DNA from 2 places in the Hydrogenophaga sp. OTU3427 genome. Region 2 is predicted to be linked to the other one. Evidence: predicted binding sites of a transcription regulator. Region 2 holds the regulator's gene; the other holds the start of a gene.

Region 1 (7,667 bases), on a different contig from region 2:
GTCGTGATGGTGCGCTTGAGCTTGTCCTGGTCGATCTGGCCGTCCTTCAGGTGCTGCGCCAGGTTGACCGAGCCGAGGTTGCAGACCGCGGTTTCGGTGTCGCTGGTGTTGAGCGTGATCTCGGTGCACAGGTTGGACGAGTGCACCACGCCGGCGTGCTGTTGCGGGCTGCGCACGTTGCAGGCGTCCTTGAAGGTGATCCAGGGGTGGCCGGTCTCGAACAGCATCGAGAGCATCTTGCGCCACAGGTCGGTGGCCGGCACCTTGCGGTAGGGCTTGATCTCGCCGCGCGCGGCCTTCTCCTCGTAGGCCAGGTAGGCCTTTTCGAAGTCGGTGCCGAACTTGTCGTGCAGGTCGGGCACGTTGTTGGGTGAGAACAGGCTCCACTCGCCCTTTTCCATCACGCGCTTCATGAACAGGTCGGGAATCCAGTTCGCCGTGTTCATGTCGTGGGTGCGGCGGCGGTCGTCGCCGGTGTTCTTGCGCAGCTCCAGGAATTCCTCGATGTCCAGGTGCCAGGTTTCCAGGTAGGTGCAGACCGCGCCCTTGCGCTTGCCGCCCTGGTTCACGGCCACGGCCGTGTCGTTGACCACCTTGAGGAAAGGCACCACGCCCTGCGACTCGCCGTTGGTGCCCTTGATGTGGCTGCCCAGGGCGCGCACGCGCGTCCAGTCGTTGCCCAGGCCGCCGGCGAACTTGCTCAGCAGCGCGTTTTCCTTGATGGACTCGTAGATGCCGTCGAGGTCGTCGGGCACCGTTGTCAGGTAGCAGCTGGAGAGCTGCGAGCGCAGCGTGCCCGAGTTGAACAGCGTGGGCGTGGACGACATGAAGTCGAACGAGGACAGCACCTCATAGAACTCGATGGCGCGCGCCTCGCGGTCGATTTCGTTCAGCGCCAGGCCCATGGCCACACGCATGAAGAAGGCCTGCGGCAGCTCGATGCGGGTCTTACGCACGTGCAGGAAGTAGCGGTCGTACAGGGTCTGCAGGCCCAGGTAGTCAAAGCCGAGGTCGCGGTCTGCCTTGAGCGCGGCGCCCAGGCGCTTGAGGTCGTACTGCAGCAGCTTCTCGTCCAGCAGCTCGTTCTCCACCCCCTTCTTGATGAAGCCCGGGAAGTAGTCGGCGTAGTGGGTGGCCATGTCGGCCTGCAGCACTTCCTCGCCCAGCACTTCCTTGACGATGGTGTGCAGCAGCAGGCGTGCCGTGGCGTAGGTGTAGTCGGGGTCCTTCTCGATCAGGGTGCGGGCGGCCAGGATGGCGGCCTTGTGCACTTCTTCGAGCGGCACGCCGTCGTAGAGGTTGCGCAGCGTTTCGGCGACGATCGGGTCGGGCTTGACCTCGCTGCCCAGGTTGGCGCAGGCGTTGTTGATCAGGCCCTGCAGGTGGGCGATGTCCAGCGTCACGCGCTGGCCCTGGTCCAGCACGTGCAGCACCGGGGCGGTGGTGGTCGGTGCGCCTTGTTGTGCGCGCTCCTGCGCGCGGCGTTCGCGGTACAGCACGTAGGCGCGGGCCACTTCGTGGTGACCGCTGCGCATCAGGCCCAGTTCAACCTGGTCTTGCACGTCTTCGATGTGGAAGGTGCCGCCGCTGGGGCGCGAGCGCATCAGCGCGCGCACCACGGCCTGAGTCAGCTGCTCCACGTCCTCGCGCACGCTGGCCGAGGCAGCGCCCTGCGTGCCGTGCACGGCCAGGAAGGCCTTCATCAGCGCGACGGCGATCTTGTTGGGGGCGAAGGGCACCACGGCGCCGTTGCGACGGATGATCTGGTAGTGCGACAGCGCATCGCCGGTGGTGGCGCGCGCCGCGGTGTCGGTGGCCATGGGCAGGCCGGCCTGGGCGGCGGGGGAGATGCTGGCTTCGGTGGTTTGCATTGGTTCCTCTTGAGATTGTTGTGGGTTCGTTTCGCTGCAATGCGGGGGACTGAGCGTGATGGCTTTTCAGGGTTTCGAGGCTTCACCAGGGGACCAGGGGAGGTGGCATGGTGGCCTTCCCGGTGTTTTGTCCAAATCGCTGGATGGGCACTATATCTAGTGTGTCGGCTTACGACAAGCCACTACCGGTAGTGTATCGATCGCCGGTTTCAATAGGCAAAAAAGCGGGTATTTTTTTGCGGGCCCAGGTGATCGGCATGGCACCTCCACGGTGCCCGCTGCATCGCCATGGCCGGCGCTGGTGTGCGTGTCGCAGGCCTCATGCCATGCGGCCTGGCGGTGGTTTTTTGCTCGCAGGGCGCGCCGCTGCTGGCTTGCATGATCCGACGCATCGGCCGGATCATGGTCCGGTCATGGCGACGTGGGGCGCTGCGGGTGCGGGCCTATCGGGGAAAACACCGATCCGGCCAGCCCAATTGCCGCCGGAAGGCAGGCCAGTCAAAACCGGGTCCGGGGTCGAACTTGCGGCCGGGGCTCACGTGCTCGTGGCCCACCACCTGGACGATGGGGTAGCGCCGCGCCAGCCGTTGGCACAACGTGGCCAGCGCGGCGTATTGCGCCGCTTCGAACAGCCCGCCTTCCAGGCCTTCGAGTTCGATGCCGATCGCGTAGTCGTTGCAGTTGTCGCGGCCGCGCCACGACGACTGACCGGCGTGCCAGGCCCGTTGATCACAGGCCACGAACTGCAGCACCGAGCCGTCGCGCCGGACCAGGAAATGCGCCGACACCCGCAGCCCGCGGATGCCCTGGAAATAGGGGTGGGCGTCCCAGTCCAGGCGGTTGTGGAACAGGGCCTCGATCTCGCCGCCGCCGAACACGCCCGGTGGCAGGCTGATCGAGTGCACCACGATCAGGTCGATGGCGGTGCCCGCCGGGCGCGGTCCGAAATTGGGCGACGGACTGTGGCGCGTGTGGCTGAGCCAGTGGCCGGCCGGCGCACCACCCCGGGGTGGTGCCGCGTCACTCGTCATTGTCGGGGGTGCCATTGGGCATGGGAATCTGCAGGCGCTGGATGCGGTAGCGGATCTGGCGCAGGTTCAGGCCCAGCTTGGCCGCCGCCAGCGTGCGGTTGAAGTGGGTCTCGCGCAGCACGCGCACCAGCACCTCGCGCTCCTGCTGGTCCAGGTAGGCCTGCAGATCGGTGGGGGCGGGCGCCGCCACGCCCGCATCGGTGGGCATGCCGGGCGCGGCTGGCTCGGCGGGTGCGGGCGCGCCGTCGGTGTCCAGGGGCGGGGGGGCGCCGTCGTGCAGGTCCTCGGGGGTGATGGTCTCCGAGCCACACAAGGCCAGCGCGCGGTGCAGCAGGTTTTCCAGCTCGCGCACATTGCCGGGCAGCGGGTGTTGTTGCAGCCAGGCCATGGCCTCGGGCGACACCTCGGGCAGTGGCTGGCCCGATTCGGCACAGATGCGCCTGAGCAGGGCATGCACCAGCGATTCCAGGTCCTCGCGCCGCTCGCGCAGCGCCGGCATGCGGACCTCGATCACGTTGAGCCGGTAGAAGAGGTCCTGCCGGAAGCGCCCGGCCTTGACCTCGGCCGCCAGGTCCTTGTGGGTGGCACTGACCAGCCGCACGTCGATGCGCTCCTCCTGCACCGCGCCCAGGGCGCGCACCTGACGCTCCTGCACCACCCGCAGCAGCTTGGCCTGCATGGACAGCGGCAGGTCGCCGATCTCGTCCAGGAACAGGGTGCCGCCGTGCGCGGCCTGGCAGTAGCCCTCGCGGTCTTGGGTGGCGCCGGTGTAGGCGCCTTTGCGCACGCCGAAGAACTCGGCCTCGATCAGCGACTCCGGGATGGCGCCGCAGTTGACCGCCACAAACGGCGCGCTGGCGCGGTGGCTGCAGCCGTGCAGCGCACGCGCGACCAGCTCCTTGCCGGTGCCCGATTCGCCCAGCACCAGCACCGGTGCCATGCTGCGCGCCACCCGCTCGATGCGCTGGCGCACCGTCTGCATGAGCACCGACGGGCCCACGATGCGGGCCAACGGGCTGTTGTCGGTGGCCTCTTCGGCCAGGGTGGGGGCCGATGCCGCCTGGCGGGCGGCCTGCAGCGGCTTCTCGCCTGGCAGGCTGTGCAGCGCCGAGGCCACCACGCTGCGGAACTGCTTGAGGTCGACCGGTTTGGTCAGGTAGTCGAAGGCACCACACTTGAGGGCCTCGACCGCGTTTTCGGCCGAGCCGTGGGCGGTGATCACGATCGCCCGCTCCGGACGTTGCCCGGCGCTGAGTTCGCGCAGCAGCTCGATGCCCAGGCCGTCGGGCAGGCGCATGTCGGTGATGACCGCATGGAAACGCTTGTGCTCCAGCGCGGCGCGTGCTTCCCGCAGGTCCTGGGCGGCTTCAACCCGGTAGCCCTCGCGCAGCAGCGTGAGCTCGTAGAGCGTGCGCAGGTCGGGCTCGTCGTCGACGACCAGGATGTCGTAGGGGGTGGCGGCAGCGCTGGAGGAGGTCATGGGTGGGCGATGGCCGAGGCGGGGAAGGCGGGCGACAGGCTGTTCAGGCGCGGTATGTCCACCATGAACTCGTTGCCTTCGCGCTGGTCGAGCGGGCCGCGCTGGTAGCCGATGTGGGCCCCATAACGTTCGCACAACTGCCGGCAAATGTACAAGCCCAGGCCGCTGCTGCGGCTTTCCGACGAAAAGAAGGGCTCGAACAGGTGGCGACGCACGCCTGCGTCCAGTGGCGCACTGTCGCTCCAGACACTCAGGCGCACGCGGTACAGGCCCAGCGGCTGGGTGCTGACGCAGATGCTGCCGGCGTGGCCGCTCGCATAGCGTCGGGCGTTGTCCAGCAGGTTGACCAGCAGCCGGCGCAGGTGCTCGGGGTCGAAGGCAACGTGGGCGCCCGGGCAGTGCGCGCGCACCTCCAGCATGGCAGCGCACTGGTTCTGCTGCGCCCAGTCGTGGGCGAGCGCGTGCACATTCACGTCCAGCGCCAGGGCCGGCGCGTTGCCCAGCGCGGCTGGCGTGGGCTCCAGCCGCGCCACATTGAGGATGTCGTCGACGATGCGCGCCAGGCGCTGCGCGTTCTGCCCGATCATGCCGGTCAGGCGGCGCTGGGTGGGCGCGCTCAGCTCTTCTTCCAGCAGGGCATTGGCCTGGGAAATGGCGGCCAGCGGGTTGCGGATCTCGTGCGCCACCGCGGCCGACATGCGCCCCATGGCCGCCAGTTTTTCGGTGCGCACGCGGGCCTCCATCTCGCGCAGGTCTTCCATGAACACCACACACAGGTTGTCCGTCTCGTCGCCGTGCACGCCGGTGAGGTGGGTGCGGGCGAACAGGGTGCGCCGCACGCCCTGGCCCAGGTCCAGCCGCAGCTCCTCCTCCAGCGGCACACGCGACTCGAAGGCGCGTTGCACCAGTTGCAGCATGTCCTGCCAGGCCTGGTGGCTGGCCAGGTCCAGCGCGCTGCCGTGGTCGGCGCGCGGGCCGTCGGCATACAACATGGCCTGGGCGGCCGGGTTGGCGTGGCGGGCGCGGCCCTGGCGGTCGATCACCAGCACCCCTTCGGACAGGCCTTCGATCACCAGCTCGTTCACCTGGGCCTGGGTGCGCGCAGCGATCTGGCTGCTTTGGGCCAGGGCTTCCTCGCGCGCCAGGCGCAGCGCCAGCTGGTTGGCCAGCAGCGCGACCAGGAAGAAGCCGGTGCCGGTCAGGCCGGTCTGCACCAGGCGGGCGGCCGAATCGTTGCTGGCCGAGAGCAGGCTCCAGCCGGCGTCGAACAGCAGGAACAGCGTGACGGCGGCGGCCGTGGCCAGGCTCAGCATCAGCGAGCCCAGCACCGAGGCCAGCAGCAAGGGCAGCACAAACAGCGGCGTGTAGTTGAAGCCGCCCTGCTGGAAGAATTGCAGGCAGCCGAAGACGGCGATGTCGATCACCAGGGTCCAGATCCAGCGCAGGTCGATGCGCCGGCCGCTGTCGCTGCGTGGCGACCAGCGCAGCGAAGCCGCGGTGGACACGACGTAGGCCACGCTGACACCGATCAGCCAGGGCTGGCCGCCGGTGTTGATGGTGTGGGCCCACAGCTGCAAGCCCAGCAGCACCACGGCCACCAGGACCCGCGCCTGCATGAAGGCGCGCCACAGGCGGGCGAAGGAATGGGCATGGGCGTCGGCCGCGCCCGCCTGGGCCATCTCCGATTCGTGGAACCAGGTGGGGATGAAGGTTGACGCCGCGTCCCGCCGTTTCATCACCGGGGCCGATGCTGGAGTGGGGGGCTTCCGCTCATGAGCGACTGGCCCACGCCCTGGCGGGCGATGGCGCGAACGCCTTCGGCGGCCGTGCGGCGCTCATGGGCCGCCTTCACTCAGGCGCCGGTGTTCGGCGCTGCAATACGGCCCACGGGCGCCGGCCAGGGACTCGTTGGCCGGCAGGTGCAGGCCACAATGCGCGCAGGCCACCATGGCCGATGGACCGGGGGGCTGGGCGGGCGTCTGGGGGCGCGCCGGTGGCGGCTGGCGGCTGGCCATGTCGTTGACGCGGGCACGGCGCCAGAGCCACACGCCGGCCAGCACCACCACCAGGACGAGCAGGAACTTCATGCGCGCTGCAGCAGCACTTCAAGCACGAAGCGCGAGCCCACATAGCCCAGCAGCAGCAGGCCGGCGCCGGCGTACAGCACCCGCGCGGCGGTGCGCCCGCGCCAGCCCAGGCGCCAGCGGCCCCACAGCAGCACGGCCGTGGTCAGCCAGGCCAGCATCGAAAACACCGTCTTGTGGTTCCAGACCCAGCCGCCGGTCAGCGTCACGGCGAACCAGCCGCCGGCCAGCAGGGTGGCGGTCAGCAGCACAAAACCGGCGCCAACGAAGCGGAAGGTCAGGCGCTCCAGGCCCAGCAGCGGCATGCCCGGCGTGGCCTCGCTGCTGCCCAGGCGCATGGCGCGCTCGGCGCGGCGCATCATCCAGGCATGGAAAACCGCCATGGCGAACATGGCGTAGGACGCCACGCCCAGCGCCCAGTGCAGGGGCAGCCACTGCGAGGGCAGGTTGTGGTGGTCGCTGCCGGGAAACACCCAGGCCAGCAGCACCGCCACCGTGCCCAACCCGGCCAGCGCCAGCGTGGATTGCAGCCGCGGGTAGACCCAGGTCTCGATGGCGTAGACCGCCAGGACCAGCCAGGCGGTGACAGACAGCGCAGGCGCGAAGCCGAACTTGGGCGGCTGGCCGCCAAAGCCCACCAGCAAGGTGGCCGCGTGCAGCAGCCAGGTCAGGCTCATCAGCGTGCGCTGTGCCGGGGCCTGCAGGCGCAGGCGTCCCAGCGCCAGTGCGGCATAGCCCAGCGCGGCGCTCAGGACCAGCGCCGTGTTCCACCAGGGGCTCGCAGCTAAAATCATCCGCACAGTTTAACGGCCCCGCCCTCTCCGAGGCGCCGCCGCTGCCGCCCGCCCGCGGCTGTCCAACCGGTTCTCATCATGGCTTCAGCCCTCTCCGAAAAACTTTCCCGCATCGTCAAGGAGATGCGCGGCCAGGCCCGCATCACCGAAGGCAACGTCGCCGACATGCTGCGCGAGGTGCGCATGGCCCTGCTGGAGGCCGACGTGGCCCTGCCGGTGGTGCGCGACTTCATCGCCCGCGTCAAGGACAAGGCCCTGGGCGCCGAGGTGGTGGGCTCGCTCACGCCGGGCCAGGTGCTGGTGAGCATCGTCAACCGCGAGCTGGCTGCCACCATGGGCACGGGCGTGGCCGACATCAACCTCGCCGCCCAGCCGCCGGCCGTGATCCTGATGGCCGGCCTGCAGGG
Region 2 (7,667 bases):
GCAGCAGCGGGCGCAGCTTGACGGTGACGAAGGCGACGGCGGCGGCATCGGCCACATCGGCGTTGGCGGGCGTGCAGGCAGACGGTGGTGCCGCGCAGCCCTGGGACCGGATGCGCACCGAGCCGTTGGGGTCCTGCGGGTCGGGCGCCAACGAGACGGTGAAGCCGGCCTGCGGGGTGCCTGCGAGGGTGGCGTCGCCCGTGGCTGGGCAGGCGCAGTCCAGGCCCGAGGCGCCGATGCTGCAGCCCGGGCTGGCCACCGCCGCGGTGCTGCCGGGGACCACGTAACGTGTGCGAAACGATGGGGCGGGCGGCACGTCGATCTCGCAGGTGGCCGACCTGCCTTCGGGGTGGTTGAGCATGCCCGCGGCCCAGTCGAGACCGGCCTCCGCCGCCTCCTGTGCGATCGTGGCGCGCATCTGGTTGGTCGAGGCCTTTTGTTCAAAGACCAGCCCGCGGTCGAGATAGAGCACCATCAAGGTGGTGATGCAGAGCAGCACGATGGCCATGACCAGCGTGGCCGCGCCTGCGGCGGTGCGAGGTGGCGTGGGCCGGTGCGTGTTCATGCACGGCTGGGGCAACTGCCCGTCACCTGGTCGTTGCGCACCCGCACGGTGCTGTCCAGTGCCCGAACAACCTGGGCGTCCGCTCGGGACCGCGCTTCGACGCGGATCTCATAGCGGCGCTGTTCGATGTGTGGGCAAGTGGCCAGCTCGGTGCAGGCAGGGCGGCACAGGTGCCCCAGGGGCAAGGTGTCGGGCCGCGACTGGATGTCGAAGCGGGTGACCGTCATCACGTCCGGATCGGTCAGGTTTTGTGCGGTGCCGCCACCGATCTGCATCCGGATGCGGTCACCGATCAGCGAGAAGTTCACCTGGCTTGATGCGGCCGATGGGCTGTCGAAGCGGTAGCTGATGGTGTGAGCCGAGGAGGTCACGTCCGCGTTGGGGTTGTGAGTGCCTTGGTCCAGCGCCTGCACCGCCTGGCTCCAGTGGCCGGCTCGGCGCAGATCCCGTGCGATCAGGTCCACGGTGGCACGCAGGTCCTGGTGAAGGCGGACTTCCGACAACAGGCGCCGGCTGTTTTGCAGGCTTTGCAGAAACAGATGCAAGGCGCCGCCCAGCACCACCAGGCCGATGGCCAGGCCAATCAGCAACTCCACCAGTGTCAGACCATGCTGGCGCCTCATTCCTGCCCCCAGCAACGCCGAGCTCCGGCGCTGCCGGTCGCACCATAGTGGATGCCCTGCGCGTCCAGCGTCACGGACATGGAGCTGCACGCCGTGTCGCTGGCCTGCACGCCGACCGCGGTGGCCGTGGCGGTGTAGCTGTTGCGCGAAGCGCCATTCAAGGCGAGCGCATAGTGGCCGTCGAGGCTGGTGCTGCGAAGGCCCAGGTCCTGCAATTGAGCTGCATAGGTGAGGGTGTTGGCGCGCCAGCGTTCCTGTGCCTGCAACACCGCGCTGAGGGCGACCATGGCGTCCGATCGCCGTCCGCGCCGGACGTGTTCGGTGTAGTTGGGATAGGCGATCGCGGCCAGGATGCCGATGACCGCCACGACCACCATCGCCTCGACCAGGCTGAACCCCCGCTGCCGCCGGAGCCGGTGAATCGTGTCCATGCCGCGGTTCCTTTGCCCTGGAACACCGGTCAGCAGGCGGGCAGCCCCAGCACCGGCGGGGCCGGGCTGCAGCTGCGGGTTCGCCCCATGATGTTGGTGATCTGATGCACGGCCGCTTGTCCCGCGCTGAAGACCGTTGTCATGGCGGGGCTGACGGTGCCGCGCAAGGGATCGATGAGCAGCCCCGCGCCGGCGCTGGGGGTGCTCAGGCTGACGCCGTCCGATGGACGCAGCGCGACCGCCAGCAGCAGTTGGCTCGGGTCTGTGCAACGGGCGCCTTGCGCGTTGCATTGGCAGTTGTCGGCCGCGCCGGTGTAGAACACATAACAGGAGTGGGGACCGCCCGCGCCGAGCTTGAGACGGACCTTGCGGTTGAGCTGCACCGCCTGTTGGCGCGCCCACTGCAGGTGGTTCAGGTATTCGGTGGCGGCGCCATCAAGGCGGCGACGGGCCAGCAGGTCGGACAGGGAGGGCAGCGCCACGGCCGCCAGGATGCCCAGCACCGCCAGGGTCACCAGCATCTCGGCGAGTGTGAGTCCTGATTCGGCGTGGCGCCGCGGTGTTGCGAGCTCGTGCTGCATGTTCCGTCTCCCCTGGTGGGCATCAGCCTACAGCGGAATCGGGAACACGAAGCTGAACAATTATTTCCGGACTTCGTCGACCAGGTTCTTGAAATCGTCGATGTCTTCGAAGCTGCGGTAGACGCTGGCGAAGCGGATGTAGGCCACCTTGTCGAGCTTCTTGAGTTCGCGCATCACCATCTCGCCGATGCGGTGGGAGGCGATTTCGCGCTGCCCCAGGTTGAGCAGCTTTTCCTCGATACGCTCGATGGCGCCATCGACCTGCTCCATGCTCACCGGCCGCTTGCGCAAGGCGAGGGCCAGGCTGGCGCGCAGCTTGGCCGGTTCGAAATCGATGCGCCGTCCATCCTTCTTGACCACCGCCGGAAAACTCACCTCCGGCCGCTCGTAGGTGGTGAAACGCTTCTCGCAGGCGCCACACTGGCGGCGCCGGCGGATGAACACCCCTTCCTCGGCCACGCGCGTCTCGACCACCTGGGTCTCGGCATGGCCGCAGAAGGGGCATTTCATGGGGCATCCGGCGCCGGGCCGTCCCAAGCCGGATTCGCGCCCCCGTGGGGGGCAGCGAACCAGGCAGCGGTGGCGCGTGTGGGCCTCATTTGTAGACGGGGAAGCGTGCGGTCAGGGCGTTGACCTTGGCGCGCACCGCGTCGATGTTGGCCGCGTCACGCGGGTTGTCCAGAACGTCGGCGATCAGGTTGGCCGTGATGCGGGCTTCCTCGTCCTTGAAGCCGCGCGTGGTCATGGCGGGGGTGCCGATGCGCACGCCGCTCGTGACCATCGGCTTTTCCGGGTCGTTGGGGATCGCGTTCTTGTTGATGGTCATGTGGGCGCTGCCCAGCACGGCCTCTGCCTCCTTGCCGGTGATGCCCTTGGCGCGCAGGTCGACCAGCATGACGTGGCTCTCGGTGCGGCCGCTCACGATGCGCAGGCCGCGCTGGGTCAGCGTTTCGGCCACGATCTGGGCGTTCTTCGCCACTTGCTGCTGGTAGGTCTTGAACTCGGGCTGCAGCGCTTCCTTGAAGGCCACCGCCTTGGCTGCGATCACGTGCATCAGCGGGCCGCCCTGCAGGCCGGGGAAGATGGCGCTGTTGATCGCCTTTTCGTGCTGGGCCTTCATCAGGATGATGCCGCCGCGCGGGCCGCGCAGGCTCTTGTGCGTGGTGGACGTGACCACGTCGGCGTGCGGCACTGGGTTCGGGTAGACGCCGGCGGCGATCAGACCAGCGTAATGTGCCATGTCGACCATGAAGATGGCGCCGATTTCCTTGGCGATGTTGGCGAAACGCTCGAAATCGATGCGCAGGCTGTAGGCCGAGGCACCGGCCACGATCAGCTTGGGCTTGTGCTCCCGCGCCTTGGCTTCCATGGCGTCGTAGTCGATGGCCTCGTTCTTGTCCAAGCCGTAGCTGACCACGTTGAACCACTTGCCCGACATGTTCAGCGGCATGCCGTGGGTCAGGTGGCCGCCTTCGGCCAGGCTCATGCCCATGATGGTGTCGCCGGGCTTCAGGAAGGCCAGGAAGACGGCTTCATTGGCCGATGCGCCGCAGTGTGCCTGCACGTTGGCGGCGTCGGCGCCGAACAGCTGCTTCACGCGGTCGATGGCCAATTGCTCGGCGATGTCCACGTACTCACAGCCACCGTAGTAGCGCTTGCCGGGGTAGCCTTCGGCGTATTTGTTGGTCAGCTGGGTGCCTTGCGCGGCCATCACGGCGGGCGAGGCGTAGTTCTCGCTGGCGATCAGCTCGATGTGGTGTTCCTGGCGGGCGTTTTCGGCCTGGATGGCGGCAAACAGCTCCGGGTCGGTTTGTTCGATGAGGATACGGCGGTCGTACATGGTGGCAGTCCTGGATGAGGTGTTTCCCTGTGCGGTGTGCTGACACAGACAGGGACTGCCCAGGCGAACGGCTGATCGCCGCGCCAGCCAGACGGCTTGCGGGCGGTGCGCTCCCCAGTGGTATCCCACGTCAGCGCAGCGGCATGGAGTTCATGACCGCCGGCCTATCGCCAGTTGCGCACGGGCGCGAGTTTATCAGGCTCCGGCCCACGGGCCGGCCGCGCTCAGGATTTGCTGGGCGTGTTGCCCGGCGCCTTGGCCTCTGCCTCGATGGCAGCGGGCTCTGCCGGTGTGGCTTGCGGGTGCGCCGGCGCGACGCGGGCCGGCGCGGGCCGGCCGGTGACCACGCTCTGAATGCGCTGGTGTTCGGTCAGCACCTTGTCGACATAGTCGCTGCTGTCGTTTTCCACGGCGCCCACGTAGAGCCGCAGGCCGCCTTCGATGGAGCCGCTGCGGCGCACGTATTCGCTGAGCACCTGGGCGCCCACGCGCAGGTTGGTCACCGGATCGAAGGCCGCCAGCTTGCCGCCAAAGCCCTCGTACTTGTCGGTGTGCACGCGGGTCATCACCTGCATCAGGCCCTGGGCGCCGACGGCGCTCTGGGCAAACGGGTTGAAGCTGGATTCGATCGCCATGACGGCGAGCAGCAGGCTGGGGTCGAGCTTGATCTTCTTGCCGATGTCAAAGGCCTCGGCCACCAGCGCGCTCAGGGGCTCGGGCGCCACGCGGTACTTGCGGCTCAGCCACATGGCCAACTTGGCCTGGTCGGCCGGCAGTTCGCTGGGGAGGGCTGCGGTGGCGCGTTCCACGGCGTTGGGATCGGCGGTCAGGGCCACCACCGCGCCGCCGCTCTGGCGCTGCAGCAGCCAGCCCAGCAGTTTTTCCTCGGCGGCACCCCGCAGGTCGGCGCGAAAGCTCAGGGTCATCAGGCCCACGGCCAGCACCATGCCCAGCAGCGCCAGCCCGTTGTGGGTGATGTCAAAGAAGCCTCGGGCCACATCGTCTGCAAAGGTCTGCAGGCTGTGCTTGGCGGCCTGGGGCCAGGATTTTTGCGCTGTCATAGCACGCTCCTTATCGATGGCAACCCGGCGCACATGGCGTGCAACGGGAAGCCCTTGATGGGGGGGTCGCCATCGACGCGCAGGATGAACAGGCCAGTCCTGGGTCGACTTAGCCGGGTTCGGCAGCGGTCACGGGTTTACCCTAGTTTGGGCAAGTTGGGCGAATCTTAGTGGGGCTTTAATGTTAAGTCAAGCATGATGAGTTGGTATTTAATATGAATTTATGCATGATAGAGGCGATTTTTTGCCGGTGGTATGGGCCTCAGATGCCCGATTGAAAAATGAAATCAGCCAAGTGCGGCCACTGGCGCTAAGCTCGGGGCGTCTGTGTCACAGCAGACACCCACCCGCATCGCAGTCTGGCTGCGTTGCCGGTGTTCTTCAGGGGCAATCTCTTGCCCCATGGCCGGTGCGACATCCAACTCCTCCGGTCAAGACCTTGACGGCATGAGCCTATGGCCCGCCGTCAACCCCGGTGGCCCAAACCACCGGGGTTTCTGTTTTCTGGGGGCCGTTCTTCCGGGGCTCGCCCGGCGCAATGTCCCGGGAGCACCGGCGGTGCACAATCCTATGTATGAAATGGGAGTTGCTGTTGCCGCGTCTGCGGCCCTTGTGGATCGCCTTGCTGTTGCTGCTGGCGGGGTGGGCGTTGGCCTGGTGGGGCGTGCCGGTCTGGCTCAAGGGCTTTGTGCAAGAACAGGGCCGTGCCGCGCTGGGGCGCGAGGTGCAGGTCGACGCCGTGTCCTTCCGGCCGTGGTCGCTTGAACTGGAACTGAAGGGCTTGCGGGTGGCCGGGGCGACGCCAGAGGCCCCCGCCTTGCTGGAGGTGGGCCGGCTGTATGCCGACGCCGAGCTGCAATCCCTCTTCCGGCTGGCGCCGGTGGTGGATGCGGTGCAGGTCGAGCGGCCCATCCTGCGGCTGCGGCACCTGGGTGACGGGCGTTACGACATCGACGACCTGCTGGCCCGCTGGGCCCGGCGTCCCCGCGACGGCGACACCGCCACCTTTGGTTTGTTCAACCTGGCGCTGACCGGTGGCGAACTGCAACTGGACGACGCGCCCGCCGGCACGGTGCACCTCCTGCGCGAGTTGTCGGTGGCGGTGCCCTTCCTGAGCAACCTGCCCACGCAGCGCAACGTGCGCACCGAGCCTCGGGTGGCGTTCGAACTCAATGGCAGCCGCTTCGACAGCCAGCTGTCGACCCTGCCGTTTGCCGACACCCTGGCCACCCGTGCGCACCTGAACCTGCCCGACCTGGACCTGGCTCCCTACCTGCCGTATTGGCCCAAAGCCATGCCTTGGCGGCCAACGCAAGCCAGGGTGCAGGCCGACCTGACGCTGGCCTTCGAACAGCATCAGACCCCCGTTGTGCAATTGGCCGGCCGCCTGGCCTTGCGCGACCTGGCGGTGGTGCAGGCGGGCGAGGGCGCCAGTGCGGGCCAGCCGCTGCTGTCCTGGGACGCCTTGTCCCTGGTGCTGGCCGACAGCCGCCCGCTGACCCGGCACCTGCATGTCGAGCAAATGACGCTGGCGGCCCCCCGCCTGCACCTGTCGCGTGGGGCGCGAGGGCAACTCAACCTGTCCGAGCTGTTGCCTGCCGCCAGCGGTGCGGGTGAGCCGGCGCCGGATCCGGCCGCGCCAGCCTGGGACGTCAAGCTGGACCGGTTCGAACTGACGGACGGCACCCTGCATTGGCGCGACGCCGCCGTGTCGCCGGCCTGGGACACCACCGTCGAAGCGCTCACCCTGTCGACCGGCGCCTTGGCGTGGCCGGCCACCGCGACGACGCCGGTGCAAGCCAGCGCCCGCTGGTTGGAGGCATCGCTGGTGGCCAAGGGCGAGGTCAGCCCGACCCAGGCCGATCTGGCGCTGAACTGGCGCGATCTGGCCTTGCGTGGGGTGGCGCCTTATGTGGCCCAGGTGCTGACGCAACCGCTGACCGGCCGCAGCGCGGGCGATCTGAGGCTGCGCTGGCAGGCCGCTGTCCAGGCGCCCACTCCCACCCGGCCGGTGTTGCAGCTTCAGCTGCAGGATCTGTCGCTGCACGACCTGGCACTGGGGCCGGCCGCGCGGCCGGCGCTGGCGCTGCGCGAACTGCGCCTGCAGAACGGCAGCATCGATCTGGACACCGGCAGCGCCGACCTGGGGCAGCTCAGCCTGTCGCGGCCGGTGCTCAACCTGGCGCGCGATGCCACCGGGCGCTGGATGTGGTCCGATTGGTTGCGTCCGGCAAGCGGTACCCAGGCCGCCAGCGAAGCGGCGCCCGCCAGCCCGTCCGACAAGCCCTGGCGCCTGGCCTGGCAAGGGCTGCGCCTGAACGAAGGCAGCGGGCGGCTGGACGATGCCGCAACGCCCACACCGGTGGCCTTGCGCTGGAGCGCGTTGCAGTTGCAGCTCGGGGCCTGGCGCAGCGATGCGGCGGCGGACACGCCGGTGGCGGTGGCGGCGCGGCTGGTCGCGGACGGGCAGGGCGCGGTTCCCGGCAGCCTGTCCCTGGACGGCCGGCTGGGCCTGCGCCCAGCCACCGCAGCGTCCGCCCTGGGGGGCAGGCTGACGGCACGCCTG

What was found. The regulator NrdR, encoded in region 2, represses ribonucleotide reductase genes. The targets are predictions, from matches to a motif close to CACNANATNTNGTG.
Region 1: the regulator NrdR is predicted to act here: its motif matches at 2,020-2,033, upstream of AAHB17_RS07780 (ribonucleoside-diphosphate reductase subunit alpha).

What each region holds. Positions count from the first base shown of each region.
Region 1 is NZ_JASATI010000009.1:66,956-74,622, forward strand. Features, by position in the region: gene AAHB17_RS07780 (ribonucleoside-diphosphate reductase subunit alpha) at 1-1,871, opposite strand, end outside; gene ampD (1,6-anhydro-N-acetylmuramyl-L-alanine amidase AmpD) at 2,315-2,902, opposite strand; gene AAHB17_RS07790 (sigma-54-dependent transcriptional regulator) at 2,892-4,382, opposite strand; gene AAHB17_RS07795 (two-component system sensor histidine kinase NtrB) at 4,379-6,118, opposite strand; gene AAHB17_RS07800 (PP0621 family protein) at 6,218-6,469, opposite strand; gene AAHB17_RS07805 (cytochrome C assembly family protein) at 6,466-7,260, opposite strand; gene ffh (signal recognition particle protein) at 7,339-7,667, shown strand, end outside.
Region 2 is NZ_JASATI010000015.1:52,440-60,106, reverse strand. Features, by position in the region: gene AAHB17_RS11070 (pilus assembly PilX family protein) at 1-565, opposite strand, end outside; gene AAHB17_RS11065 (PilW family protein) at 562-1,188, opposite strand; gene AAHB17_RS11060 (type IV pilin protein) at 1,185-1,619, opposite strand; gene AAHB17_RS11055 (GspH/FimT family pseudopilin) at 1,649-2,200, opposite strand; gene nrdR (transcriptional regulator NrdR) at 2,261-2,710, opposite strand; gene glyA (serine hydroxymethyltransferase) at 2,796-4,040, opposite strand; ZMP/ZTP riboswitch at 4,091-4,228, opposite strand; gene AAHB17_RS11040 (lytic transglycosylase domain-containing protein) at 4,265-5,101, opposite strand; gene AAHB17_RS11035 (DUF748 domain-containing protein) at 5,676-7,667, shown strand, end outside.